2 regions of the Lysinibacillus sp. FSL H8-0500 genome follow, and region 2 is predicted to be linked to the other one. Evidence: a T-box and tRNA genes for the amino acid it is inferred to sense, from the RefSeq annotation. Region 2 holds a T-box; the other holds one or more tRNA genes.

Region 1 (14,864 bases), 1.8 Mb from region 2:
GATTCGGCAATGGGGAATTAATCAAAAAGATATCAATAATGAAATATTGATTTTTGCGACAACTGATCAAGGTGTGAGAAATAATGTTGTAAGGATTGCTGTCGGGCAAGGGCCAGAAGGGAATTATTCAAATGGTAAGCTAGGGCGAATGCTCGATGAATATATGATGCCTTCTTTAGAAAATGGCGATTATATACGTGCCTTTACGCATGTAGTAGATGAGATTCAAGCAGAAGAAGGAAGTGAATAGGGAGGGTTAGTGGTAATGGCTGAAGAGCCGTGGGATATAAGATACTTTATTCCTTATTGCACTGATCTTATTTTGGGGGTTTGTCTTTTATGCGGCTATTTGGGGAAAAGGCTCATCCACGGATGGTTTATCAAATGATTATGGAGGTAGTGGTAGTTATTTAGGTGGGGATTCAGATCGGAATTTTAAGTGTATACAAAGGGGGAAGCAGAGTGAAAATTATGAAGCAGGTAGTATTTTTAATGATGTTGTTACTATTGGTAGGTTGTGGCGAGGTGCAATCTGACGGTGAAGTAGTAAAGAGCGTTGCAAGTGAGGCAGAGGATACAAATTCTACAGAGGATATAGAAGGCACATTGATTCAGATAAATGCTACAAGTGGCGATGCGATAGAGAATGGTTGTTATGAAGGAGAAATTTATATTGAGGCGGAGGATACTTGTGCTTTACCGTTAGAATGTGAGAACGCTGAAACTTGTATAGCGCGTGGAGACGAATTAGTGCGAATATTGGAGGAGGAGTATGGTTCACTAACTGCGGAGGAGTCGGTTGCAACTGATTTAGAGGGTGTTCATGATTTGTATACCTATGAAATTGATAATGACGTTGAGCAAATTCTGACAGAGGATGATGTAACGGATGAGGATATGGAATATCATGCGGAACTATGGTTTGATTTTGCATGGTTAATTCCAGAGTCGGAACGCGAAGATATCAATCAATTTATCGTGTTTGAAAGTGGCGATACATTGGCGTATGTTAATTTACATGATGATGAGGGGAAGTATTGGACATTAGGCATGAACAATGAAAATATTGAGTTAGCATCTGAAACAATGATTACGTATATTCATGAATATGCACACTACCTATCATTGAGAGATGGCGAACAAAATATTTGGGTAGACTTAGAGGCTTGTGAAGATGTGCTGATTGAAGATACAGGCTGTTTTTATGAGGATGCCTATTTAACAGCCTTTTATGAGCAGTTTTGGAATCCAGCAAGCGAATACGAGGAAGATTATGTATCAGGCTATGCAGCAAGTTCGGTAGTAGAGGACTTTGCAGAATCATTTGCCCATTTTGTGTTGACACCGCAGCCAATAGACATCAGTACAGTGGCTGATGAAAAAATTGCTTTCTTTTATGGATCAGACTACTTTGTAGAATTGCGTGCACATATTTTAACGCGTGCGGCAACATGGCTTGTGCGTGCCGTTGTGTAAGTAGTAGATAGAAAATAGTATTCGTTATACTTTGGTATATATAGATACTATTTTTTAATATGGATAGGTACTTACTATGCTGTTAGATAAAGGTTATCATATGACAAAAATATAGTAACAGTCCATCGTATAAAGCGACTATTTTCGCTACAATAAAAAACATTAGGGCTGCATAGGAGATGTTCCGAATGAATTCGAAGCACCTTCTTTATTTAACATTAGATTGAAGGAGATGGACACAGATAAAATGTTTGCCTCTATTCGTGACACAATACTAGGACAGTTCGTATTGTCCTCCGCAGTAGCAGCAAAGGTGATAGCGCATTAGTGCTATACATAAAAAAAGTGAAACTTACACAAAGAGAGATAGAAATAGCAAAATTAATGGTTACAGGTAAAAGTAATAAAGAGATCGCCATAGCGCTTTATATCGCAGAAGGTACAGTGCGAAACTATGTAAGTAATTTATATAATTTAGTTTAGAGGTTATTGATTGAGTACAAGCGATTGTATAGTTGAAGGATTTTTTTAGTATTGAAATAGTCAAAGCAGAAACATGGATTTACAATGTTTCTGCTTTTCTATTTAAATGAGGTTCACACAAGAGAAGGATATAGAGTATAATTTTCTAGTCTTTTATTTTTACGGGGGGAAATTTAAATATAACTTTAGTGGAGGTCTATAATGAATTATAGAATTATGAATAAACAAGTGTTTGAACAAGCACAAGTTCGCTCTGTTTCAGATGTAGTATTCATGGAAGAGGAACTGGCAAATGGCATGAAGTTAGCTATTTCGAAAAAGGACCCAACACTTACTTTATTTTTAGTAGAGATAGATGGACAGAAAAAGTTTGATGTTCGATGGGATGATTCATCTGAAATTTTCAACGGCTGGTATTCAGCGTGGGATAACTTCCTATGGTGCTTGAGTGTAGTAGATACACAAAGTGTACAGAATCAAGAAGAGTAATTAGTGAAGCAGGAATTGGGTTTTCAAGAAATACCTCAGTTCCTGCTTCGTATTAAAAGAAGTTATTTCTATTAAGATAAAGTTTATTAAAAAAGTACTTGCGTAATATATAGTCTATATGTTAAATTATTAAATGTTGCTAAGAGAGGTGACAAAACATCTATCTCGTTTGAAAAAGCAACTAAATAAATTTTTAAAAAAGTATTGACATAAAAAGATGTTGGTGCTAAGATATAAAAGTTGTTGTTGAAAGTAGTATGAACCTTGAAAACTGAACAAGCAAAACGTAATCAATCAAGTTTTAAGTAGCTAGCTTCGGCTAGTGAACAAAACAAAAATTTTGGACATCAAAATTGATGCCAGCAAAACAATTTGAGCAAATCAAATTTCTTTTATGGAGAGTTTGATCCTGGCTCAGGACGAACGCTGGCGGCGTGCCTAATACATGCAAGTCGAGCGAACAGAGAAGGAGCTTGCTCCTTCGACGTTAGCGGCGGACGGGTGAGTAACACGTGGGCAACCTACCCTATAGTTTGGGATAACTCCGGGAAACCGGGGCTAATACCGAATCATCTCTTTTGCTTCATGGTAAAAGACTAAAAGACGGTTTCGGCTGTCGCTATAGGATGGGCCCGCGGCGCATTAGCTAGTTGGTGAGGTAATGGCTCACCAAGGCGACGATGCGTAGCCGACCTGAGAGGGTGATCGGCCACACTGGGACTGAGACACGGCCCAGACTCCTACGGGAGGCAGCAGTAGGGAATCTTCCACAATGGGCGAAAGCCTGATGGAGCAACGCCGCGTGAGTGAAGAAGGTTTTCGGATCGTAAAACTCTGTTGTAAGGGAAGAACAAGTACAGTAGTAACTGGCTGTACCTTGACGGTACCTTATTAGAAAGCCACGGCTAACTACGTGCCAGCAGCCGCGGTAATACGTAGGTGGCAAGCGTTGTCCGGAATTATTGGGCGTAAAGCGCGCGCAGGCGGTCCTTTAAGTCTGATGTGAAAGCCCACGGCTCAACCGTGGAGGGTCATTGGAAACTGGGGGACTTGAGTGCAGAAGAGGAAAGTGGAATTCCAAGTGTAGCGGTGAAATGCGTAGAGATTTGGAGGAACACCAGTGGCGAAGGCGACTTTCTGGTCTGTAACTGACGCTGAGGCGCGAAAGCGTGGGGAGCAAACAGGATTAGATACCCTGGTAGTCCACGCCGTAAACGATGAGTGCTAAGTGTTAGGGGGTTTCCGCCCCTTAGTGCTGCAGCTAACGCATTAAGCACTCCGCCTGGGGAGTACGGTCGCAAGACTGAAACTCAAAGGAATTGACGGGGGCCCGCACAAGCGGTGGAGCATGTGGTTTAATTCGAAGCAACGCGAAGAACCTTACCAGGTCTTGACATCCCGTTGACCACTGTAGAGATATAGTTTCCCCTTCGGGGGCAACGGTGACAGGTGGTGCATGGTTGTCGTCAGCTCGTGTCGTGAGATGTTGGGTTAAGTCCCGCAACGAGCGCAACCCTTGATCTTAGTTGCCATCATTTAGTTGGGCACTCTAAGGTGACTGCCGGTGACAAACCGGAGGAAGGTGGGGATGACGTCAAATCATCATGCCCCTTATGACCTGGGCTACACACGTGCTACAATGGACGATACAAACGGTTGCCAACTCGCGAGAGGGAGCTAATCCGATAAAGTCGTTCTCAGTTCGGATTGTAGGCTGCAACTCGCCTACATGAAGCCGGAATCGCTAGTAATCGCGGATCAGCATGCCGCGGTGAATACGTTCCCGGGCCTTGTACACACCGCCCGTCACACCACGAGAGTTTGTAACACCCGAAGTCGGTGAGGTAACCTTTTGGAGCCAGCCGCCGAAGGTGGGATAGATGATTGGGGTGAAGTCGTAACAAGGTAGCCGTATCGGAAGGTGCGGCTGGATCACCTCCTTTCTAAGGATATTTACGGAAGGTTTCATCGAGGATGAAACAATGATTACGTTTTGCGTTCAGTTTTGAAGGTTTATGAATAATTATATAAAACTTCCAAGAGGGCCTATAGCTCAGCTGGTTAGAGCGCACGCCTGATAAGCGTGAGGTCGATGGTTCGAGTCCATTTAGGCCCACCATATATACCTCTTGGGGCCTTAGCTCAGCTGGGAGAGCGCCTGCCTTGCACGCAGGAGGTCAGCGGTTCGATCCCGCTAGGCTCCACCATTTTTTTGTTCTTTGAAAACTGGATAAAACGACATTGAAATTGTAACAAACACATTTTTTAAGTTTTTTTATAGGCTTAATAATTTAAGGGTTTTGAGATACGAGTTAGGCAAGGAAGCGATTGAGTGAGTGAAGCTGACGCTGTATAACGACGTATATCGAAAGCCGTAGGTTAAGTTATTAAGGGCGCACGGCGAATGCCTTGGCACTAGGAGCCGATGAAGGACGGCACTAACACCGATATGCTTCGGGGAGCTGTAAGTGAGCTTTGATCCGGAGATTTCCGAATGGGGGAACCCACTACGTTTAATCGCGTAGGATCTTGACGTGAATTCATAGCGTCTTGAAGGCAGACCCAGGGAACTGAAACATCTAAGTACCTGGAGGAAGAGAAAGAAAAATCGATTCCCTGAGTAGCGGCGAGCGAAACGGGAAGAGCCCAAACCAAGAGGCTTGCCTCTTGGGGTTGTAGGACACTCTATACGGAGTTACAAAAGAGCGAGTTAGATGAAGCGACTTGGAAAGGTCCGCCAGAGCAGGTAACAGCCCTGTAGTCGAAAGTTCGTTCTCTCCAGAGTGGATCCTGAGTACGGCGGAACACGTGAAATTCCGTCGGAATCCGGGAGGACCATCTCCCAAGGCTAAATACTACCTAGTGACCGATAGTGAACCAGTACCGTGAGGGAAAGGTGAAAAGCACCCCGGAAGGGGAGTGAAAGAGATCCTGAAACCGTGTGCCTACAAGTAGTTAGAGCCCGTTAATGGGTGATAGCGTGCCTTTTGTAGAATGAACCGGCGAGTTACGATTACGTGCAAGGTTAAGCTGTAGAAGGCGGAGCCGCAGCGAAAGCGAGTCTGAATAGGGCGAAATAGTACGTGGTCGTAGACCCGAAACCAGGTGATCTACCCATGTCCAGGGTGAAGGTAAGGTAACACTTACTGGAGGCCCGAACCCACGCACGTTGAAAAGTGCGGGGATGAGGTGTGGGTAGCGGAGAAATTCCAATCGAACCTGGAGATAGCTGGTTCTCTCCGAAATAGCTTTAGGGCTAGCCTCGTGATGAGAATACTGGAGGTAGAGCACTGTTTGGACGAGGGGGCCATCCCGGTTTACCGAATTCAGACAAACTCCGAATGCCAGATATTTATACACGGGAGTCAGACTGCGAGTGATAAGATCCGTAGTCAAAAGGGAAACAGCCCAGACCACCAGCTAAGGTCCCCAAGTAATCGTTAAGTGGAAAAGGATGTGGCGTTGCACAGACAACCAGGATGTTGGCTTAGAAGCAGCCATCATTTAAAGAGTGCGTAATAGCTCACTGGTCGAGTGACGCTGCGCCGAAAATGTATCGGGGCTAAACGATTCACCGAAGCTGTGGATTGACATCTACGATGTCAGTGGTAGGAGAGCGTTCTAAGTGCGTTGAAGTCAGACCGGAAGGACTGGTGGAGCGCTTAGAAGTGAGAATGCCGGTATGAGTAGCGAAAGACGGGTGAGAATCCCGTCCACCGTATGACTAAGGTTTCCTGAGGAAGGCTCGTCCGCTCAGGGTTAGTCGGGACCTAAGCCGAGGCCGATAGGCGTAGGCGATGGACAACAGGTTGATATTCCTGTACCACCTCCTCACCGTTTGAGAAATGGGGGGACGCAGGAGGATAGGGTAAGCGCGCTGTTGGATATGCGCGTCCAAGCAGATAGGCGTGTGTGTAGGCAAATCCGCACACTGTAACGCCAAGCTGTGATGGCGAGTCCGTATGGACGAAGTTCCTGATTTCACACTGCCAAGAAAAGCCTCTATCGAGGTGAGAGGTGCCCGTACCGCAAACCGACACAGGTAGTCGAGGAGAGAATCCTAAGGTGTGCGAGAGAACTCTCGTTAAGGAACTCGGCAAAATGACCCCGTAACTTCGGGAGAAGGGGTGCTCTGATAGGGTGAAAGCCCGAGAGAGCCGCAGTGAATAGGCCCAGGCGACTGTTTAGCAAAAACACAGGTCTCTGCAAAACCGTAAGGTGACGTATAGGGGCTGACGCCTGCCCGGTGCTGGAAGGTTAAGAGGAGTGGTTAGCGCAAGCGAAGCTGCGAATTGAAGCCCCAGTAAACGGCGGCCGTAACTATAACGGTCCTAAGGTAGCGAAATTCCTTGTCGGGTAAGTTCCGACCCGCACGAAAGGCGTAACGATCTGGGCACTGTCTCAACGAGAGACTCGGTGAAATTATAGTACCTGTGAAGATGCAGGTTACCCGCGACAGGACGGAAAGACCCCGTGGAGCTTTACTGTAGCCTGATATTGAATTTTGGTACAACTTGTACAGGATAGGTAGGAGCCAGAGATCTCGGAGCGCCAGCTTCGAAGGAGGCGTCGGTGGGATACTACCCTGGTTGTATTGAAATTCTAACCCATGCCCCTAAGCGGGGCAGGAGACAGTGTCAGGCGGACAGTTTGACTGGGGCGGTCGCCTCCTAAAAGGTAACGGAGGCGCCCAAAGGTTCCCTCAGAATGGTTGGAAATCATTCGTAGAGTGTAAAGGCACAAGGGAGCTTGACTGCGAGACCTACAAGTCGAGCAGGGTCGAAAGACGGGCTTAGTGATCCGGTGGTTCCGCATGGAAGGGCCATCGCTCAACGGATAAAAGCTACCCCGGGGATAACAGGCTTATCTCCCCCAAGAGTCCACATCGACGGGGAGGTTTGGCACCTCGATGTCGGCTCATCGCATCCTGGGGCTGTAGTCGGTCCCAAGGGTTGGGCTGTTCGCCCATTAAAGCGGTACGCGAGCTGGGTTCAGAACGTCGTGAGACAGTTCGGTCCCTATCCGTCGTGGGCGTAGGAAATTTGAGAGGAGCTGTCCTTAGTACGAGAGGACCGGGATGGACACACCGCTGGTGTACCAGTTGTCTTGCCAAAGGCATCGCTGGGTAGCTATGTGTGGACGGGATAAGTGCTGAAAGCATCTAAGCATGAAGCCCCCCTCAAGATGAGATTTCCCATTACGCAAGTAAGTAAGATCCCTCAAAGACGATGAGGTAGATAGGTTCGAGGTGGAAGTGTGGCGACACATGGAGCTGACGAATACTAATCGATCGAGGACTTAACCAAAATATTTGTTACAGTCAATGCACCGTTTATCCAGTTTTGAAAGAATAAAATATTATAATATACTTGTAATTTTTATAAAATATGTTATAATAAGTATTGTCTTTCAAATAGTCTAGTGATAATGGCAAAGAGGTCACACCCGTTTCCATACCGAACACGGAAGTTAAGTTCTTTAGCGCCGATGGTAGTTGGGGGCTTCCCCCTGTGAGAGTAGGACGTCGCTAGGCATATTACCCAGGAGGATTAGCTCAGCTGGGAGAGCATCTGCCTTACAAGCAGAGGGTCGGCGGTTCGAGCCCGTCATCCTCCACCATATGCCGGTTTAGCTCAGCAGGTAGAGCAACTGACTTGTAATCAGTAGGTCGTGGGTTCGATTCCTATAGCCGGCACCATTTTCCGAGCCATTAGCTCAGTTGGTAGAGCATCTGACTTTTAATCAGAGGGTCGAAGGTTCGAGTCCTTCATGGCTCACCATTTTGAAATAATAATAAGCGGGTGTGGCGGAATTGGCAGACGCACTAGACTTAGGATCTAGCGCCGCAAGGCGTGGGGGTTCGACTCCCTTCACCCGCACCATTATTTTCATTGCCAGATAAAAAACGTATGCACATGCGGAAGTAGTTCAGTGGTAGAACACCACCTTGCCAAGGTGGGGGTCGCGAGTTCGAACCTCGTCTTCCGCTCCAAATGTGCCGGGGTGGCGGAACTGGCAGACGCACAGGACTTAAAATCCTGCGGTAGGTGACTACCGTACCGGTTCGATTCCGGTCCTCGGCACCATTTTAAATGCGCCCGTAGCTCAATTGGATAGAGCGTCTGACTACGGATCAGAAGGTTATGGGTTCGACTCCTGTCGGGCGCGCCAAAAGAACAACGGGAAGTAGCTCAGCTTGGTAGAGCACTTGGTTTGGGACCAAGGGGTCGCAGGTTCGAATCCTGTCTTCCCGACCATTTCCTAAAAATTATGGGGCCTTAGCTCAGCTGGGAGAGCGCCTGCCTTGCACGCAGGAGGTCAGCGGTTCGATCCCGCTAGGCTCCACCAATTCAATTACATGAACCTTGAAAACTGAACAAGCAAAACGTAATCAATCAAGTTTTAAGTAGCTAGCTTCGGCTAGTGAACAAAACAAAAATTTTGGACATCAAAATTGATGCCAGCAAAACAATTTGAGCAAATCAAATTTCTTTTTATGGAGAGTTTGATCCTGGCTCAGGACGAACGCTGGCGGCGTGCCTAATACATGCAAGTCGAGCGAACAGAGAAGGAGCTTGCTCCTTCAACGTTAGCGGCGGACGGGTGAGTAACACGTGGGCAACCTACCCTATAGTTTGGGATAACTCCGGGAAACCGGGGCTAATACCGAATAATCTCTTATGCTTCATGGTAAAAGACTAAAAGACGGTTTCGGCTGTCGCTATAGGATGGGCCCGCGGCGCATTAGCTAGTTGGTGAGGTAATGGCTCACCAAGGCGACGATGCGTAGCCGACCTGAGAGGGTGATCGGCCACACTGGGACTGAGACACGGCCCAGACTCCTACGGGAGGCAGCAGTAGGGAATCTTCCACAATGGGCGAAAGCCTGATGGAGCAACGCCGCGTGAGTGAAGAAGGTTTTCGGATCGTAAAACTCTGTTGTAAGGGAAGAACAAGTACAGTAGTAACTGGCTGTACCTTGACGGTACCTTATTAGAAAGCCACGGCTAACTACGTGCCAGCAGCCGCGGTAATACGTAGGTGGCAAGCGTTGTCCGGAATTATTGGGCGTAAAGCGCGCGCAGGCGGTCCTTTAAGTCTGATGTGAAAGCCCACGGCTCAACCGTGGAGGGTCATTGGAAACTGGGGGACTTGAGTGCAGAAGAGGAAAGTGGAATTCCAAGTGTAGCGGTGAAATGCGTAGAGATTTGGAGGAACACCAGTGGCGAAGGCGACTTTCTGGTCTGTAACTGACGCTGAGGCGCGAAAGCGTGGGGAGCAAACAGGATTAGATACCCTGGTAGTCCACGCCGTAAACGATGAGTGCTAAGTGTTAGGGGGTTTCCGCCCCTTAGTGCTGCAGCTAACGCATTAAGCACTCCGCCTGGGGAGTACGGTCGCAAGACTGAAACTCAAAGGAATTGACGGGGGCCCGCACAAGCGGTGGAGCATGTGGTTTAATTCGAAGCAACGCGAAGAACCTTACCAGGTCTTGACATCCCGTTGACCACTGTAGAGATATAGTTTCCCCTTCGGGGGCAACGGTGACAGGTGGTGCATGGTTGTCGTCAGCTCGTGTCGTGAGATGTTGGGTTAAGTCCCGCAACGAGCGCAACCCTTGATCTTAGTTGCCATCATTTAGTTGGGCACTCTAAGGTGACTGCCGGTGACAAACCGGAGGAAGGTGGGGATGACGTCAAATCATCATGCCCCTTATGACCTGGGCTACACACGTGCTACAATGGACGATACAAACGGTTGCCAACTCGCGAGAGGGAGCTAATCCGATAAAGTCGTTCTCAGTTCGGATTGTAGGCTGCAACTCGCCTACATGAAGCCGGAATCGCTAGTAATCGCGGATCAGCATGCCGCGGTGAATACGTTCCCGGGCCTTGTACACACCGCCCGTCACACCACGAGAGTTTGTAACACCCGAAGTCGGTGAGGTAACCTTTTGGAGCCAGCCGCCGAAGGTGGGATAGATGATTGGGGTGAAGTCGTAACAAGGTAGCCGTATCGGAAGGTGCGGCTGGATCACCTCCTTTCTAAGGATATTTACGGAATGTTTCATCGAGGATGAAACAATGATTACGTTTTGCGTTCAGTTTTGAAGGCTCATTCTTTCTGAATGAAACACTTCATATATGTGCTCCTGTCGCTACGCTTTCGTCGCAAAGCTGCGAAGAAGTAGAAGCAGGCAGTAGCTTTGTTCTTTGAAAACTGGATAAAACGACATTGAAATTGTAACAAGCTGTTTTTGTGCGAAAGCGCAGCGACAGCAACAAACACATTTATTTTTTAAGTTTTTTTATAGGCTTAATAACTTGGTTAAGTTATTAAGGGCGCACGGCGAATGCCTTGGCACTAGGAGCCGATGAAGGACGGCACTAACACCGATATGCTTCGGGGAGCTGTAAGTGAGCTTTGATCCGGAGATTTCCGAATGGGGGAACCCACTACGTTTAATCGCGTAGGATCTTGACGTGAATTCATAGCGTCTTGAAGGCAGACCCAGGGAACTGAAACATCTAAGTACCTGGAGGAAGAGAAAGAAAAATCGATTCCCTGAGTAGCGGCGAGCGAAACGGGAAGAGCCCAAACCAAGAGGCTTGCCTCTTGGGGTTGTAGGACACTCTATACGGAGTTACAAAAGAGCGAGTTAGATGAAGCGACTTGGAAAGGTCCGCCAGAGCAGGTAACAGCCCTGTAGTCGAAAGTTCGTTCTCTCCAGAGTGGATCCTGAGTACGGCGGAACACGTGAAATTCCGTCGGAATCCGGGAGGACCATCTCCCAAGGCTAAATACTACCTAGTGACCGATAGTGAACCAGTACCGTGAGGGAAAGGTGAAAAGCACCCCGGAAGGGGAGTGAAAGAGATCCTGAAACCGTGTGCCTACAAGTAGTTAGAGCCCGTTAATGGGTGATAGCGTGCCTTTTGTAGAATGAACCGGCGAGTTACGATTACGTGCAAGGTTAAGCTGTAGAAGGCGGAGCCGCAGCGAAAGCGAGTCTGAATAGGGCGAAATAGTACGTGGTCGTAGACCCGAAACCAGGTGATCTACCCATGTCCAGGGTGAAGGTAAGGTAACACTTACTGGAGGCCCGAACCCACGCACGTTGAAAAGTGCGGGGATGAGGTGTGGGTAGCGGAGAAATTCCAATCGAACCTGGAGATAGCTGGTTCTCTCCGAAATAGCTTTAGGGCTAGCCTCGTGATGAGAATACTGGAGGTAGAGCACTGTTTGGACGAGGGGGCCATCCCGGTTTACCGAATTCAGACAAACTCCGAATGCCAGATATTTATACACGGGAGTCAGACTGCGAGTGATAAGATCCGTAGTCAAAAGGGAAACAGCCCAGACCACCAGCTAAGGTCCCCAAGTAATCGTTAAGTGGAAAAGGATGTGGCGTTGCACAGACAACCAGGATGTTGGCTTAGAAGCAGCCATCATTTAAAGAGTGCGTAATAGCTCACTGGTCGAGTGACGCTGCGCCGAAAATGTATCGGGGCTAAACGATTCACCGAAGCTGTGGATTGACATCTACGATGTCAGTGGTAGGAGAGCGTTCTAAGTGCGTTGAAGTCAGACCGGAAGGACTGGTGGAGCGCTTAGAAGTGAGAATGCCGGTATGAGTAGCGAAAGACGGGTGAGAATCCCGTCCACCGTATGACTAAGGTTTCCTGAGGAAGGCTCGTCCGCTCAGGGTTAGTCGGGACCTAAGCCGAGGCCGATAGGCGTAGGCGATGGACAACAGGTTGATATTCCTGTACCACCTCCTCACCGTTTGAGAAATGGGGGGACGCAGGAGGATAGGGTAAGCGCGCTGTTGGATATGCGCGTCCAAGCAGATAGGCGTGTGTGTAGGCAAATCCGCACACTGTAACGCCAAGCTGTGATGGCGAGTCCGTATGGACGAAGTTCCTGATTTCACACTGCCAAGAAAAGCCTCTATCGAGGTGAGAGGTGCCCGTACCGCAAACCGACACAGGTAGTCGAGGAGAGAATCCTAAGGTGTGCGAGAGAACTCTCGTTAAGGAACTCGGCAAAATGACCCCGTAACTTCGGGAGAAGGGGTGCTCTGATAGGGTGAAAGCCCGAGAGAGCCGCAGTGAATAGGCCCAGGCGACTGTTTAGCAAAAACACAGGTCTCTGCAAAACCGTAAGGTGACGTATAGGGGCTGACGCCTGCCCGGTGCTGGAAGGTTAAGAGGAGTGGTTAGCGCAAGCGAAGCTGCGAATTGAAGCCCCAGTAAACGGCGGCCGTAACTATAACGGTCCTAAGGTAGCGAAATTCCTTGTCGGGTAAGTTCCGACCCGCACGAAAGGCGTAACGATCTGGGCACTGTCTCAACGAGAGACTCGGTGAAATTATAGTACCTGTGAAGATGCAGGTTACCCGCGACAGGACGGAAAGACCCCGTGGAGCTTTACTGTAGCCTGATATTGAATTTTGGTACAACTTGTACAGGATAGGTAGGAGCCAGAGATCTCGGAGCGCCAGCTTCGAAGGAGGCGTCGGTGGGATACTACCCTGGTTGTATTGAAATTCTAACCCATGCCCCTAAGCGGGGCAGGAGACAGTGTCAGGCGGACAGTTTGACTGGGGCGGTCGCCTCCTAAAAGGTAACGGAGGCGCCCAAAGGTTCCCTCAGAATGGTTGGAAATCATTCGTAGAGTGTAAAGGCACAAGGGAGCTTGACTGCGAGACCTACAAGTCGAGCAGGGTCGAAAGACGGGCTTAGTGATCCGGTGGTTCCGCATGGAAGGGCCATCGCTCAACGGATAAAAGCTACCCCGGGGATAACAGGCTTATCTCCCCCAAGAGTCCACATCGACGGGGAGGTTTGGCACCTCGATGTCGGCTCATCGCATCCTGGGGCTGTAGTCGGTCCCAAGGGTTGGGCTGTTCGCCCATTAAAGCGGTACGCGAGCTGGGTTCAGAACGTCGTGAGACAGTTCGGTCCCTATCCGTCGTGGGCGTAGGAAATTTGAGAGGAGCTGTCCTTAGTACGAGAGGACCGGGATGGACACACCGCTGGTGTACCAGTTGTCTTGCCAAAGGCATCGCTGGGTAGCTATGTGTGGACGGGATAAGTGCTGAAAGCATCTAAGCATGAAGCCCCCCTCAAGATGAGATTTCCCATTACGCAAGTAAGTAAGATCCCTCAAAGACGATGAGGTAGATAGGTTCGAGGTGGAAGTGTGGCGACACATGGAGCTGACGAATACTAATCGATCGAGGACTTAACCAAAATATTTGTTACAGTCAATGCACCGTTTATCCAGTTTTGAAAGAATAAAATATTATAATATACTTGTAATTTTTATAAAATATGTTATAATAAGTATTGTCTTTCAAATAGTCTAGTGATAATGGCAAAGAGGTCACACCCGTTTCCATACCGAACACGGAAGTTAAGTTCTTTAGCGCCGATGGTAGTTGGGGGCTTCCCCCTGTGAGAGTAGGACATCGCTAGGCAAACAAAAAGGAAAACAGTCAGCACATAGCTGGCTGTTTTTTTAGATTCTATAATATTTGTTCAAGCATCCATTAATTTATACGATAGTTTTTCAAATTAAGTGTACTAGTTCTTCCTAAAACAGTTTCTTGGACGATTGTTGATGAGATGTAATGCGTCATTTATCTCCTCTAAGGTGATATCATCAAAATTTGTTTTCTTGAGGAATAATAAGCCATTCCCATTTTCATTACACCTACATTGCCATGAAGCATAAGCATCTGCAAAATAGACTTGGAAGCTTACCTTTTTTGCAAGCATGGTGTAACAGCTAAATTTCTTTTCCGCTGTATGAATAGCCCCTTTATGTAACGCTCTAACAGCAGTCTACATTGATATAGCAGAACGGTCTGAAATGAATAAACCTACATATCAACGTGTTTTTTGCTCAATGAATGTAGCGCCCACCTCTTTGCCTACCTATGCCCAGAAACTCCTGTATCTAACTCCCAATGTCTGAATATTTCCCTTTTGCAAATTTTCTTTGAATGCTTAGAAATAAGTGTGAAGCGTCCCCCTTTTTGGTGAAGTACCGTATAATGGGTACTTCTAATGAACCATCATAAATCCAACGATAACTGCCTTTAAACTCAGCTTTGCTTGATAGAAATAGTTAATAATCCGTTCTGTTGACCAAGCTTCGCCCAACTTTTCCTGAACAGCCTCTTTTAATTCAGATGTTAAAGTGAATTTCGTCCCACAATTCGATTTATTGGCTTGAAAATGAACGATGTAATTTTTTTGAAATCATCAGAGAGCCTTTTTTAGTTGTTTTACTATGGTCATGATCGAAGGCCCTAATTCAAGCGGATTTTCCATTTTTACACATAGATAAGATAAGTGTAGATCATAATGATTCTTCCTCTGATGTTTGTGTGGTAACTAGTGTTTTAC
Region 2 (14,864 bases):
TGCAGAGTCAAGCAAAGCTCTTTGATTTACAGCATCACCAGGAGCTTCTTGAAACAATGACCTATGAATCGCCAACTAGTAAAGAGAGGGTGGGGGTATCCTTTCTTCAAGTGATAACGTCAGAGGACCTTGTGAAAAGGCGTTATGCTGCGCAAGAATGGGCTTTATCCTCTCATGGCTTTATGGGAAGAAGTCCTGATTATATGAATACAACATTAATGGCCTTAGCTTCAGCATCGGACTTTTTAAAAGATAAGCCAAACTGTTTTCCAGAGCATTTACTACAGTTTTATGATTATGCCCGTGAGCATGATTTAACAATGACACATACCTTTATAGAGCCTCAAGTAAATCGCAAGCGCTACTATATTGAGGATGAGGAAGTGACCATTGCTGCAAAAATTGTGGGAAAAACAAGTAAAGGGTTAATAATAAAAGGGGCAAGATTGCTTGCTACACAAGGAGGTATCACAGACGAGCTACTTGTGTTATCAACCAATGGCTATGATGAATGGAAGGCTTTTGGCTTTTCTATACCGAGTAATACAGCAGGTTTAAAGTTTTTGTGTCGACAATCCTTTGTTGGAGGAGATTCGACCTTTGATCATCCATTAAGTGCTCGTTTTGAAGAGATGGATACTATTGTTGTTTTTGACGATGTGATTGTCCCATGGGAACGCGTTTTTTATTATGAAAATGTGGATGTCGCGAATGATTTTATGAATGTTAGCGGCTTTCAGGCGTACACACTACACCAAGTGCTTTCTCGCCAAATTGCGAAAACAGAATTTGTGCTAGGAGTTGTACAGTCGATCGTTGACACCATTAATATTGGTGATTACCAGCATGTACAACAAAAAGTGGTTGATATTATCGTAACATTAGAAACAATGAAAGCATTGCTCTTAAAATCAGAAATCGAGGCACAGCGAGATCAATTTGGCTTTGTGAGACCAGATCTTTCCACATTACAGGTCGCTATTCAAATTTTTCCGAAAGTCTATCCGACCTTTACCGAAATTATTCAATTGCTTGGCGCGAGTGGCTTAATGTCCATCCCAAGTGCACAAGCCTTTGCTAAGGATGAGGGTGACCTTGCATACTACTTACAATCATTTCAAGATGGTGGGGAGGAACGTGTTCAAAAATTCCGCTTAGCTTGGGATTTAACAATGAGTAGCTTTGGTACAAGGCAAACATTGTATGAACGCTTTTTCTTTGGTGATCCTATTCGTTTATCGAGCATCCTGTACAAAAATTACGACAGAGGGCATTTAGTGAAGCGAGTAGAAAATTTTTTAGCGGATAATATGTAAGAGACGAATACGGACCATCCTCGATGAAGGGGATGGTTCGTGATTTAGCGAAAGGTGAAAGTACCATACAACAGCAGATGACAGCCAAAATAAACAATAGTCAGAAGTAGATAATAATTGATCCCTCTAATCTTTTGAGACTTTATTAAAACTGATTTTCTTCAGAGGGAATCCAGATATTAAGCTATTCTTATTGGCATATGTATGTTTAAGTAATATTATAATTTGTCGGTAAAAAAGATATTACTTTTAAATACTTATTATTATAAGGTAAAGGAATATAAACTGCAATGTTTTGACTGTTTAGATTTTTAAGAATATAATAAATTAGGACGGGCTTCTCAGTTATTAGTAGGATATTCAAAGTTGGTAGTTAAAATCTATGTAAAATGATTTTAATATTTTTAACGTAAGCGCTGTAGAAGAAAAATACTTCTTTCTATATAGCATCAAGCGTTGACACAATTCTCGTTCTTTTTTATAATGCACTGTAGAATAGTAAAAACGATGATGGAACAAGTACGTTTTTGTGCGTGTAGAAGAAAGGGATTTCTAGGCTGAAAAAATCCTCACAATCGCAACTACGGAAAGCTACTCCAGAGTGCAGCTAATCCCTGCCGTTCACTGACGTTACAAGTGCTAGAGAGGTAAGTGTTTTTACATGCTTACAACTAGGGTGGTACCGCGAGATTGTTACAAGTCCTCGTCCCTTTATTGGGATGAGGGCTTTTTTGCATGGCTATCGTATTTTTACAACACATTTTAGGAGGAATTTTTTACATGAAAGCAGCAGATATTCGTCGTATGTATTTAGAGTTCTTTAAAGAAAAAGGGCATCATCATGAGCCATCAGCACCACTTGTGCCTATTAATGATCCATCATTACTGTGGATTAATTCAGGTGTTGCTACATTAAAGCCGTATTTTGATGGACGTGTAATTCCTGATAATCCACGTATTACGAATGCACAAAAATCAATTCGTACCAATGACATTGAAAATGTAGGGAAAACAGCACGTCATCATACATTTTTTGAAATGCTAGGGAACTTTTCGATTGGTGATTACTTCAAAAAAGAAGCCATTCACTACGCTTGGGAGTTTTTAACGGATAAAAAATGGATGGGCTTTGATCCAGAGCTATTATCTATTACAATTCATCCTGAGGATCAGGAAGCCTATGATGTTTGGCATCAGGAAATTGGACTTCCAGAAGAGCGTTTAATTCGTTTGGAAGGGAATTTCTGGGATATAGGTGAGGGCCCATCTGGTCCAAACTCGGAGATTTTTTATGATCGTGGCGAAGAATATGGTTCGGATGAAAATGATCCAGAAATGTATCCTGGAGGAGAAAATGAACGTTATCTTGAGGTTTGGAACTTAGTGTTCTCGCAATTTAACCACAATCCTGATGGTACGTATACACCACTACCAAAGCAAAATATTGATACAGGTATGGGCTTAGAGCGTATCGTATCCGTTGTGCAAAATGTACCAACAAATTTTGATACTGATTTATTTATGCCGATTATTGAAAAAATCGAGGAATTTGCTAACCGCAAATATAAACGTCCTGGTGAGGTAGATTTACATGAAATCTTCGGCTCAGAGGAAGATATTAATACACCATTTAAAGTCATTGCAGACCATATTCGTACAGTAGCATTTGCGATTGGGGATGGCGCACTTCCATCAAATGAAGGCCGTGGCTATGTATTGCGCCGCTTACTACGTCGTGCTGTTCGTTATGCGAAGCAAATTGGTATCGAGAAACCATTTATGTTTGAACTAGTACCAACTGTGGGTAAAATTATGGAAGACTTCTATCCAGAGGTAACGGAAAAATGCGAATTTATTCAACGTGTCATTAAAAATGAAGAAATTCGCTTCCATGAAACATTAGACGGTGGTCTGGCTATCTTTAACGAGGTAGTTGAATCACAAAAAGAGGCTGATCATGATTATATTCCAGGGGCAGATGCCTTCCGTTTATACGATACGTACGGCTTCCCAATCGAATTAACAGAGGAATATGCAGAAGAAGTAGGCATGAAGGTTGACCATGAAGGCTTTGAGGCAGCGATGGAGGAACAACGTGAACGTGCGCGTGCAGCTCGTCAAGATGTGGATTCGATGCAAGTACAAAATGAAGTATTAGCGAATTTAACGGTTGCCAGTGAATTTGTTGGCTTTGATACATTAACAGCAGACACGGAAATTGTAGCGTTGATTGTGGAGGGTCAAGTAGCAAAAGTTGCTGCAGAAGGTCAAGAAGCGCTTGTCATGTTAGCAACAACACCATTTTACGCTGAAATGGGTGGACAAATTGCTGATAGTGGTACTATTTCGAATGATAGCTTTACAGCAGTTGTCAAAGATGTACAAAAAGCACCAAATGGACAACCGCTTCATACTGTAGTTGTTGAATCTGGTGAAATGCATGTGGAAGATGCAGTCACAGCCGTTGTCAATCGTGATGACCGCAATTTAGTTATTAAAAACCATACAGCGACACATATTATGCAACGCGCATTAAAAGATGTGCTAGGTGACCACGTTAACCAAGCTGGTTCATATGTAGGACCTGATCGTTTACGTTTTGACTTCTCCCATTTTGGGCAAGTAACAAAAGAGGAATTACAGCAAATTGAACGTATTGTCAATGAAAAAGTGTGGGATGATATAGAGGTCGTAATTGAAGAAATGGGTATTGATGAAGCAAAAGCGAAGGGTGCAATGGCATTATTCGGTGAAAAATATGGCGATATTGTACGCGTTGTGTCCGTTGGAGAGTATTCAATCGAACTATGTGGTGGTATTCATGTCAAACGTTCTTCTGAAATTGGCTTTTTTAAAATTGTGTCAGAGGGTGGCATTGGTGCAGGTACACGCCGTATCGAAGCGGTAACTGGTAAGGTGGCTTATGAAACAATAAAAGAGGAGGAGGCTTTACTAAATGATGCCGCAGCATTATTAAAAGCAAATCCGAAAGATATTGTGACGAAAGTACAGGCATTACAAACTGACTATAAAGATTTACAACGTGAAAATGAAGCACTATCTCAAAAAATTGCCAATGCTCAAGCTGGCGCAATTATTGATGCAGCCCAAACATTTGGTGATGTGACAGTGCTCGCTACAAAGGTAGAAGCGAAGGATAATAATCAATTGCGTCAAATGATGGATGATTTAAAAGCAAAAATGCCAAAGGCTGTGATTGTTCTTGGTGCGGTTGATAGTGACAAAGTGATGCTATGTGCAGGAGTGTCAAAAGATTTAGTTGGTGGCAATTATCATGCAGGAAATATTGTGAAAATGGTGGCTGAAAGCTGTGGTGGTAAAGGCGGTGGTCGTCCAGATATGGCGATGGCAGGCGCTAAAGATGCATCAAAACTTGATGAAGCATTACTTTCTGTGTATGATTATGTTAAATCCATTTAATTAATTCACCAAAACATGTTATAATAAAGAGAAATTGGAGATGAGCTTGTTCGCACATCTCCTTATTTCTGAAAGCGAGGTGCTGGTCATGAGTTCATTTGATCAAACGATGAAATTTAATTTTCCAGAAGAATCAATGGAACAGGAAGTCAAGCAGGTAATGTTGAAAGTACATTCTTCATTAGAGGAAAAGGGATATAACCCTATCAATCAGATTGTTGGTTACTTACTTTCTGGTGATCCGGCGTATATTCCTCGCCATCAGGATGCTCGTAACTTAATTCGCAAGCTTGAACGTGACGAAATTCTTGAAGAGCTTGTTAAATTTTATATTAAAAAGAATAACGAGGACTAGAAATGAGAATTATGGGATTAGACGTTGGGTCAAAAACCGTTGGCGTTGCTGTAAGTGATGCGCTTGGTTGGACTGCTCAAGGTATTGAAACCGTAAAAATTGATGAAGCTAACGGAGAGTTCGGCATTGACCGCATCGCCGAGCTAGTAAAGGAATATGCTATAACAGAATTTGTTGTAGGATTCCCAAAAAACATGAATAATACGGTAGGACCGCGTGGTGAAGCATCCGAGAACTATAAAAAGTTGTTGGAAGAAACATTTTCACTACCGGTTAAGCTATGGGATGAACGTTTAACAACGATGGCAGCAGAACGTATGCTGATCGAGGCGGACGTGAGTCGCAAAAAGCGCAAGCAGGTTATTGATAAAATGGCAGCTGTGATGATTTTACAAGGCTACTTAGATAGCAAAAATTAATTGATGAGGTGACAATACATGGCGCACGAGCATAACCATGAAGAAGAATTACATGTTCAACACATTACAGTGATTGACGAGAACGGAAACGAGCAGCTTTGTGAAGTGATTCACGTTCATGAATCCCCAGAGTTTAGTAAATCATATGTATTTTACTCAATGGTAGGCGCAGAAGAAGATGAGGATGGCTCAGTTGAAATTTTTGTTTCTTCATTTGTACCATCTGAAAATGGTGAAGATGGTGAATTAACACCAATCGAAACTGAAGCAGAGTGGGATATGGTAGAGGACGTTTTAAACGCTTTAGAGGATGAATACGAAGACTAATCTTCTAACTCAAAGCTTGGAACAAGGATCGCAGCTTGCAGTCCTTGTTCCTTTTTTAGTTTCTGCTCAATGCTGGTATAAGAGTGATCAAAAAAAGAAGAGTTCGCTCAATGATGGTATAAGAGTGATCAAAAAAAGAAGAAATCGCTCAATAATGGTGTAAGAGTGATCAAAAAAAGAGAATCTGCTCAATAATAGCATAAAAGAGACGTAGCGGCTCAATAATTATTATAGAAGGAGAAATTTATATGAATGAAGAAATACAAGAATTTATAATGGTTGGAGAAGATGGTCTGGAGCAACATTGTCGTGTGGTGCTGACATTTGATGCTGAGGAAAAATCATATGTCTTATTCTCAATTTTGGATGAACATGGTGAAGAAATTCCAGGAGATCTTTCCGCTATGACATTTGAGTATGATGACAATAGTGGGGAAATGATAAATTTACAGCCTGTTGAAACAGACTTAGAGTGGGAAATGATTAATGAGGTAGTGTTAGCACTTCTCGATGAATTTGAGGAAGAGCCCCAGTTAATTACTGTGATAGATGAAGAGGGCAGAGATCAAATTTGTGAGGTGATTCATACGTTTTCATCTGAACAATTTGGCAAATCGTATGTTTTATATGTGCCTGCAACGGATGAGCCGATGGAAGAACGTGAGATCTTTGCTGCACAATATATCGCTGGCACGAATGGGCATATTGAAGAGCTATTGCCGATTGAGTCGGATGAAGAGTGGGAATTTGTTGCAGAAGTAGTAAACACTTTATAGCTTGAACAATTTCTATAGAAATTAAAAAATCTGCTAACGAAAGTTGTTGGCAGATTTTTTTACATATGTAATTTCTCCTGAATTGTCGATTTCTGTTTGTCGTGAAAGTTGATTTCTAGTATGATATTGGATAGTGATAGGGGGGAAACCCGTGGATAACGGTTCAAAAAAACAAGAAATGTTTGCAAAAATGCAAGAAAAAAAATCTGAGGTAAAAATTGTGAGAAAAATCGTTGCAATTACTGCTATTGTCTTTGTGCTGATTATAGGAATCGGTGGCTTAATTGGCTACAATTATGTCAAAGGTGCATTAAAGCCGCTAGATCCTGATGCCACAAAAACAATTGCAGTTGAAGTACCAATCGGTTCTGGTTTAAGCTCTATTTCCACGCTATTAGAGGAAAAAGGTGTTATTAAGGATGCGCGTGTCTTTAAATATTATGCAAAATTTAAAAATGAATCACAATTCCAAGCAGGGAATTATGATTTAACACAAGCAATGACATTTGATGAGCTCATTGAAAGTCTGAAAACAGGGAAGGTATATCGTAAGCCTGTCTTTACGATGACAATTCCTGAAGGCTTAACACTTGAACAAATTGGACAAATTATTGAAAAGAAAACGCCATATACACAGCAGGAATTTATGGATTTAGTGACAAGTGATACATTTGTTCAACAAATGATGGCCAATTACCCTGAACTTGTGACCGAGGCTGTGTTAGCTGACAACATTCGCTATGATTTAGAGGGCTATTTATACCCAGCAACCTACCCCTATTATGAAGAAAAGCCATCTTTAGAGGGGATTGTAGAGGAAATGATAGCGGCTATGAATAATGTGGTGAAAAATTACAGTGATGTTTTAGCAGAAAAACAAATGTCTGTGCATCAGCTATTAACATTTGCTTCATTACTGGAAGAAGAGGCGACTGCTCAAACAGATCGAGAAACAATCGCGAGCGTCTTCTATAACCGAATAAATACAGATATGCCATTACAAACAGATCCTACGGTTTTATATGCACTTGGTGATCATAAAGACCGCGTCCTATATGAAGATTTAGAAGTGGATAATGCCTACAACACTTATAAAAATAAAGGCTTACCACCCGGTCCTATAGCAGGCGCTGGTAAAACGTCGATCGAGGCAACATTAAACCCAAGCGAAACAGAGTACTTCTACTTCTTGGCAGATAAAGAGGGTGTCAACCACTTCTCCAAAACTTATGATGAGCATTTACAGAAGGTCGAAAAATATTTACGTCAGGCAGAGTAAGCATAAACGTATAGCACGAAAATAGAAGGAAAGAAAAATAGCTTTCCTTCTATTTTCGTGCTATTATAAAGTGTGATTTTTGGTCAATCCGCATTCTATGTGAAATAAATATGCGTGGTGGCAATTGTTTAAGCACATTTAAAACAATTGCTTATTTTTGTATGAGTAAGTACCAAGACTTTATGTTTGGTCTTTTTCTTTTTGTTAAATGATGAAGCACAGACAACGGCAAAGCGCACGTTGCCTTTTAAATGAGGGTGAAACAATGGAATTATCAGATGAATATATACAATCATTTATACAGCCACGTAATGCATTGCTTTTAGAAATGGAAGCATATGCGGAAGAGAATCATGTACCAATTATGCAGCTAGCAGCGATTGATGCATTAAATCAGCTACTACGTATTCAAAATCCGTCAAAAATTTTAGAGATCGGCACGGCAATTGGATATTCAGCGATCAGAATGGCAGAGGCATTGCCACATGTACAAATTGTTACAATTGAGCGTGATACAGAGCGTGTAACAGCAGCAAAGGCTTATATTGAACGTTCAACTGTAGCAGATCGCATTACGGTCATTGAAGGAGACGCGTTAGAGGTGGATGATCAAGTCATTCACACAACATTTGATGCTGTTTTTATTGATGCCGCAAAGGGACAATATCAGCGCTTTTTTGAAAAATATGCGCCTCTCGTAGCATCAGGTGGTGTGCTGTATATTGATAATATGTATATGCATGGCTTGTCAGATTTAGATTTAAAGGATGTGCCACGTCGTAAGCGTACAATGATTCGCAATTTAAAAAACTTCACGGATTGGATTATGCAGCACCCCGATTATACAAGTGCTTTTTTACCAGTCGGTGATGGTTTATTACTATGTTTGAAGAGGTGACTACTATGAAAAAACCAGAATTGCTTGTGACACCACAATCAATAAAACATATAAAAGCACTTTTAAATGCTGGAGCAGATGCTTTTGTTATTGGTGAACAACAATTTGGTCTACGTCTAGCAGGAGAATTCTCTGTTGATGAAGTGGAAGAAGCAACAAAGCTTATTCACGCAGCAGGTAAAAAAGTGTATGTGGCAGTCAATGCCCTATTCCATAATGAGAAACTAGAAGCACTTGCTAACTATTTACAAGAAATGCAGCGTATTGGTGTGGATCGTTTAATTTACGGTGATCCAGCCGTCCTCATACTTCGTCGTGAGCAAGGTGTTACCATTCCATTGCATTGGAATCCAGAGACAATTGCTACAAACTGGTTTACAGCTAATTATTGGGGTAAACGTGGTGCTACGCGTGCCATCTTAGCTCGTGAGCTTTCACTGGAGGAAGTATTAGAAATTAAGGAAAATGCGGAAGTTGAAATTGAAGTACAAGTACATGGGATGACATGTATGTTCCAATCAAAACGTCCATTACTAGGTCATTATTTCTTATACCGAGATAAAGTCATGGAAATTGAGAATCGCCAGGAACATCGCAATATGTTCCTGCATGATGATGAGCGCAATAATAAATATCCAATCTATGAGGATGCCAATGGTACACATATTTTTAGCCCAAATGATATGTGCGTGATTGATGAGCTTGGCGAATTATTTGAGGGTGGCATTGATGCGCTAAAAATCGAAGGCGTTTTACAAACACCAGAATATGTGGTCACAGTAACAGAAGCTTATCGTCAAGCTATTGATACTTATTTTGATGAGTCAGAAGAAGCCTATGAAGACATAAAAGATGATTTATTAGCTAAAATTGAAGCGATTCAGCCAGCGATTAGACCATTAGATACAGGCTTTATTTTTAAGGAAACAGTTTACTAGGAGGGGCAATACCATGGCATTAGCATTAGCACAAAATGACAAAATCCGTGACATTGTCGACGGTAAACGTGTCATTACAAAAAAACCAGAGCTACTTGCCCCAGCAGGTAGCTTAGAAAAATTAAAAATAGCAGTTCATTATGGAGCAGATGCCGTTTTTATTGGTGGACAAGAGTTTGGTTTACGCTCTAACGCAGATAATTTTACGATTGAAGAGATGCGTGAAGGTGTGGAATTTGCCAATCGATATGGTGCAAAAATTTATGTCACAACAAATATTTTTGCTCATAATGAGAATATGGCGGGCTTAGAGGATTACTTAAAGGACATTGAATCTGCAGGTGTAACAGGTATTATTGTAGCAGACCCATTAATTATCGAAACATGCCGTACAGCAGCACCTAAGCTTGAAATTCACCTTTCCACACAGCAATCACTATCCAACTGGAAGGCTGTGCAGTATTGGAAGGAAGAAGGCTTACATCGTGTTGTATTAGCACGTGAGGTAGGCGGCGAAGAAATGAAGCTAATGAAGGAAAAGGTTGATATTGAAATCGAGGCCTTCGTTCATGGCGCTATGTGTATCGCCTATTCTGGTCGCTGTGTATTGTCTAATCATATGACGGCTCGTGACTCTAATCGTGGTGGATGCTGCCAATCATGTCGTTGGGACTATGATTTATATGAGCTGGAAGATGGCGAAGAAAAAGCACTGTTTGATGATCATCATGCACCTTTTGCAATGAGTCCAAAAGATTTAAAATTAATTGAAGCGATTCCTCATATGATTGAGCTTGGCATTGATTCGTTAAAAATTGAAGGTCGCATGAAATCGATTCACTATGTCGCAACAGTGGTTTCTGTCTATCGTAAAGTGATTGATGCCTATTGTGCTGATCCTGATCATTTTAAAATCAAACGCGAATGGCTGGAGGAGCTAGATAAATGTGCTAACCGTGATACAGCGGAAGCATTCTTCCATGATGCCCCTGGCGTTGAGGAGCAAATGTTTGGGGTACATGGCCGTAAAACAACCTATGAATTTGCGGGTCTTATTTTAGAGCATGATCCAGAAACAAAAATAGTGACGATGCAACAACGTAATTATTTTAAACCTGGTGACGAAGTAGAGTTCTTTGGTCCTGAAATTGAGAATTTCCGTTTAACAATGGGCGAAATTTGGGACGAGGATGGCAATAGCCTAGATGCAGCTCGCCACCCATTACAAATTGTTAAATTTAAATGTGATACCCCATTAAAGCCGCATAACATGATGCGAAAGGAGAATAACTAAATGGCAGTGAAGCGTCCTGTTGTTATTGGTATTGCAGGTGGTTCATGCTCAGGTAAAACGAGTGTGACACATGCCATTTACGATGTTTTCCGTAAGCATTCAGTGGTTGTCATTGAACAAGATTTTTATTATAAAGATCAGAGTCATTTAACATTTGAAGAGCGTTTAGGCACAAACTATGATCATCCATTAGCGTTTGATAATGATTTATTAATTGACCATATAAAAAAATTATTAGCGCGTCAGTCAATAGAGAAGCCTGTCTATGACTATGTACAGCATACAAGAGCGCAGGAAGTTATTCATGTTGAGCCAGTAGATGTTATTATTCTGGAAGGTATTCTTGTGCTGGAGGATGCAGGTTTACGAGATTTAATGGATATTAAATTATTCGTGGATACGGATGCGGATTTACGTATTATTCGTCGACTGCTACGTGATATTAAAGAGCGTGGCCGTACAACAGATTCAGTGATTGAGCAGTATTTATCGGCAGTACGACCTATGCATAATTTATTTATTGAACCAACGAAACGTTATGCTGATATTATTATTCCTGAAGGCGGGGATAATGAGGTTGCGATTGATTTAATGGTAACGAAAATTAAAACTATTCTTGAAACCAGCAACGTATTGTAATAAGATAGAGTGGTATTGACAATATTTTCATGCATATTTGAAAAAACGATGCATACTATTAGGTCAAAGCGTAATTTGAAAACGTTTAAAAATAATAAAATTCGATTAAATGCTTCTTTCCAACATTTAGTCGAGTTTTATGTTTTTATATTGAAGAAATAAGGAGTGAAGGACTTTGGCAAACGAAAAACAGTACCCGATGACAGCTGAGGGGAAACGTAAATTAGAAGAAGAATTAGTGAAATTAGAAACAGAAACACGTAAAGAGATCGTGGAACGCATTAAAATAGCACGTGATTTTGGTGATCTTTCGGAAAACGCTGAGTATGATTCAGCAAAAGAAGAACAGGCTTTTTTAGAAGGACGTATCTCTACGCTAAAATCAATGATTCGTAATGCGGTTATTATTTCTGAGGATGAAACAGATAATAGTGTTGTATCATTAGGGAAAACGGTTACATTTGTTGAAATTATTAATGGTAAACCATCTACAGAGGAAGAATCGTATACAATTGTAGGCTCAGCTGAGGCAGACCCTATGGAATTCCGTATTTCAAATGAATCACCAATTGCTAAAGGTCTACTTGGCCGTGGTGAAGGTGAAGAAGTAGCGATCCAAACACCTGGTGGCGAAATGAAAGTGAAAATTCTTTCTATTAAATAACAGATAGGTGTACAAGCAGCTGGTCTTTCTATCAAAAAAAGACCAGCTGCTTTTTATTTGCTTAAATTTGGCAGAATAGAAATTATGGGTATAATTATTTTGCAAGTGCTGTCGAACTTGATAGAATATTGGCTAGAGAGGGGGAGAGTTTATGAGTGAACGACAAACTCGCAGTAGTCGTCATTTGCAGCCATCTCGTAATAAAAAGCTAGATAAACTATTGAATGTTTTAATTGGTATTGTGGTCGTACTGATTATACTAACAGCAACTTATGTGTTTAAATGGCAAGATGATGCAGAGCAAGCAGTGAAAGACGAACCAGTCCAAGAGGAAAAGAACGATGACAAAGAGGCTGACAAAGACAGTGAGAAAGAGCCTATTCAAGAGGATGAGCAAGAACATGCGATAGATGAGGAAGCCCCAGAAGAAGCAGAACCAGAAGTATCGCAGGAGGAGCAAAATACCCTAGAAGAATCAACATCCAACGATCCAATCGTTGATAAGGTAATTACAAGCAAAAATTGGCAGCCAACACCGACAACACAAACAGGGCAACATGTGTCTTCTTATGATGATAAATCTGTAGACTGGGCTGAAAAGGTAGCCACTGTAACAAATGCTACGGGAATTGATGAAAGCAATATGACTATTTGGCGTATGCAAAATAACGGTAGCTCTAATTCAACGCTCGCTGTTGTTTCAACGAATGATAAATCTCAAATGTATCGTGTCAGCATGGAATGGGTGGATAATGAAGGCTGGATACCTGTAAAGCTCGAGCAACTCAATACATTAGAAGGCTCCTATTGACGAAAATCACTCTTTTGATTATTTTTAATAGAGTTGATAAAGAAGGGAAGTAACAAGACATGAAAATAGCAGTCATTGGTGCAATGGAAGAAGAAGTGGAGCTACTACGTGCAGCATTAAACGATGCGCAAAGTACAACAATTGCAGGTAGCGAATATACAACAGGCACATATGAGGGTAAGGAAATCGTCTTATTAAAAAGCGGTATTGGTAAAGTGAATGCTGCTATGTCCACAACGATTCTTTTACATGAATTTCAGCCTGATGTTGTGATCAATACAGGCTCTGCGGGCGGATATGATGAACATCTCGAGGTTGGTGCAGTTGTTATTTCTGATGAAGTACGACACCATGATGTAGATGTCACAATATTTGGCTATGAAATCGGTCAAATGGCAGGTATGCCAGCAGCCTATAAATCAGATGAGAGATTAATGAAGGTAGCTGAGGAGGCTGTTAAGGCTGTAGGCGAGCATCAGTATGGGATTGGCTTAATTTGCTCAGGGGATACGTTTATGAATGATCCTGTGCATGTAGAAACTGTACGTCATCATTTCCCTCAAATGAAGGCTGTTGAGATGGAAGCGGCTGCGGTTGCACAAGTATGCTATCAATTTGCCACACCCTTTGTTGTGATTCGTGCGTTATCGGATATTGCAGGGAAGGAATCCAATATTAGCTTTGATGAGTTTTTACCAATTGCCGCCAAGCATTCAACACAGGTCGTATTAAAGGCGATTACTTCTTTATAAATAAACTACACAAAATAGTCAAAATGTGTTGTTCTCGATGTGAGAAAAATCACAGTTCAGCTGAGCTATACATGCTACACTAATAGCAATGAATCTCTTTCTTTATGGGAGGTAGTTATTATGCTATTTTTAACAGCAGGTGTTGTGATTATCACCACTTTAATTGGTTCGCTAATTTCAGTAGAATTATTAGAATCATAGCAGGAAAAGCTCCCTTGTGACACGTTGGAATGTCGCAGGGGGCTTTTTTATGACTATTCAATCGCTTTTTGGTCTCGTTTGTATAATTGATAGAGTTTAATAAGCGCACGTTTTTCAATACGAGATACATAACTGCGGGAAATATTTAAACGGGCTGCAATTTCCTTTTGTGTGAGCGCATCCTGCTGATTTAAACCATAACGAAGTGTGACAATTTCGAGTTCACGTTCATCAAGCATATGCAAATAGTGATAAAGCTGTGCAACGTGTTCTTTATGCTCTAGCTTCTCTGTTGCACTTTCTTCATCACATTGTAGTAAATCCCGAATTTGCAGTGCATTGCCATCTTTATCTGTGCCGATTGGCTCAAACAGCGAAACATCTTTTTGTACTTTTTTCTGTGTTCGCAGATGCATTAATATTTCATTTTCAATACAGCGTGCAGCGTATGTGGCAAGCCTTGTTTTTTTGTCAGGCGTATAGCTTTCTACAGCTTTCATAAGCCCAATTGTACCAATCGAAATATAGTCATCCAGCTGCTCATGCTTTGGATGGAATTTTTTTACGACATGTGCAACAAGCCTCATATTACGTTCTATTAGGTCAAGCCGCGCCTGCTCATCGCCCCCTAAAAATCGCTCAATACAAGCAGCTTCCTCTTCTTTTGAAAAGGGTTTATGAAATGTTTGCCCCTTTAAATAGCCAAGTAATACAGGAAGCTCAAACCATAACTGCAACATAGATGAAAAAATTC

Evidence for each region. A T-box is a leader RNA that pairs with one kind of tRNA and senses whether it is charged. The one in region 2 lies ahead of alaS (alanine--tRNA ligase), so its partner is inferred to be a tRNA-Ala.
Region 1: it has a tRNA-Ala gene. The T-box ahead of alaS (alanine--tRNA ligase) is inferred to sense a tRNA for this amino acid. The anticodon was not compared.

Annotation. Positions count from the first base shown of each region.
Region 1 is NZ_CP150292.1:142,911-157,774, forward strand. Features, by position in the region: gene MHB44_RS00680 (hypothetical protein) at 1-2, shown strand, start outside; gene MHB44_RS00685 (TPM domain-containing protein) at 1-250, shown strand, start outside; gene MHB44_RS00690 (putative zinc-binding metallopeptidase) at 472-1,476, shown strand; gene MHB44_RS00695 (LuxR C-terminal-related transcriptional regulator) at 1,861-1,959, shown strand; gene MHB44_RS00700 (hypothetical protein) at 2,161-2,448, shown strand; rRNA gene MHB44_RS00705 (16S ribosomal RNA) at 2,840-4,391, shown strand; tRNA gene MHB44_RS00710 (tRNA-Ile) at 4,491-4,567, shown strand; tRNA gene MHB44_RS00715 (tRNA-Ala) at 4,580-4,655, shown strand; rRNA gene MHB44_RS00720 (23S ribosomal RNA) at 4,826-7,754, shown strand; rRNA gene rrf (5S ribosomal RNA) at 7,866-7,981, shown strand; tRNA gene MHB44_RS00730 (tRNA-Val) at 7,992-8,067, shown strand; tRNA gene MHB44_RS00735 (tRNA-Thr) at 8,071-8,146, shown strand; tRNA gene MHB44_RS00740 (tRNA-Lys) at 8,153-8,228, shown strand; tRNA gene MHB44_RS00745 (tRNA-Leu) at 8,246-8,330, shown strand; tRNA gene MHB44_RS00750 (tRNA-Gly) at 8,366-8,440, shown strand; tRNA gene MHB44_RS00755 (tRNA-Leu) at 8,446-8,534, shown strand; tRNA gene MHB44_RS00760 (tRNA-Arg) at 8,543-8,619, shown strand; tRNA gene MHB44_RS00765 (tRNA-Pro) at 8,629-8,705, shown strand; tRNA gene MHB44_RS00770 (tRNA-Ala) at 8,721-8,796, shown strand; rRNA gene MHB44_RS00775 (16S ribosomal RNA) at 8,942-10,493, shown strand; rRNA gene MHB44_RS00780 (23S ribosomal RNA) at 10,775-13,703, shown strand; rRNA gene rrf (5S ribosomal RNA) at 13,815-13,930, shown strand; partial or broken gene MHB44_RS00790 (IS30 family transposase) at 14,058-14,204, opposite strand.
Region 2 is NZ_CP150292.1:3,172,330-3,187,193, reverse strand. Features, by position in the region: gene hpaB (4-hydroxyphenylacetate 3-monooxygenase, oxygenase component) at 1-1,316, shown strand, start outside; T-box leader at 1,815-2,030, shown strand; gene alaS (alanine--tRNA ligase) at 2,097-4,757, shown strand; gene MHB44_RS15215 (IreB family regulatory phosphoprotein) at 4,846-5,112, shown strand; gene ruvX (Holliday junction resolvase RuvX) at 5,115-5,531, shown strand; gene MHB44_RS15205 (DUF1292 domain-containing protein) at 5,550-5,858, shown strand; gene MHB44_RS15200 (DUF1292 domain-containing protein) at 6,107-6,634, shown strand; gene mltG (endolytic transglycosylase MltG) at 6,786-7,913, shown strand; gene MHB44_RS15190 (O-methyltransferase) at 8,179-8,811, shown strand; gene MHB44_RS15185 (peptidase U32 family protein) at 8,817-9,749, shown strand; gene MHB44_RS15180 (U32 family peptidase) at 9,763-11,043, shown strand; gene udk (uridine kinase) at 11,044-11,682, shown strand; gene greA (transcription elongation factor GreA) at 11,858-12,346, shown strand; gene MHB44_RS15165 (YrrS family protein) at 12,498-13,157, shown strand; gene mtnN (5'-methylthioadenosine/S-adenosylhomocysteine nucleosidase) at 13,217-13,909, shown strand; gene sigK (RNA polymerase sporulation sigma factor SigK) at 14,164-14,864, opposite strand, start outside.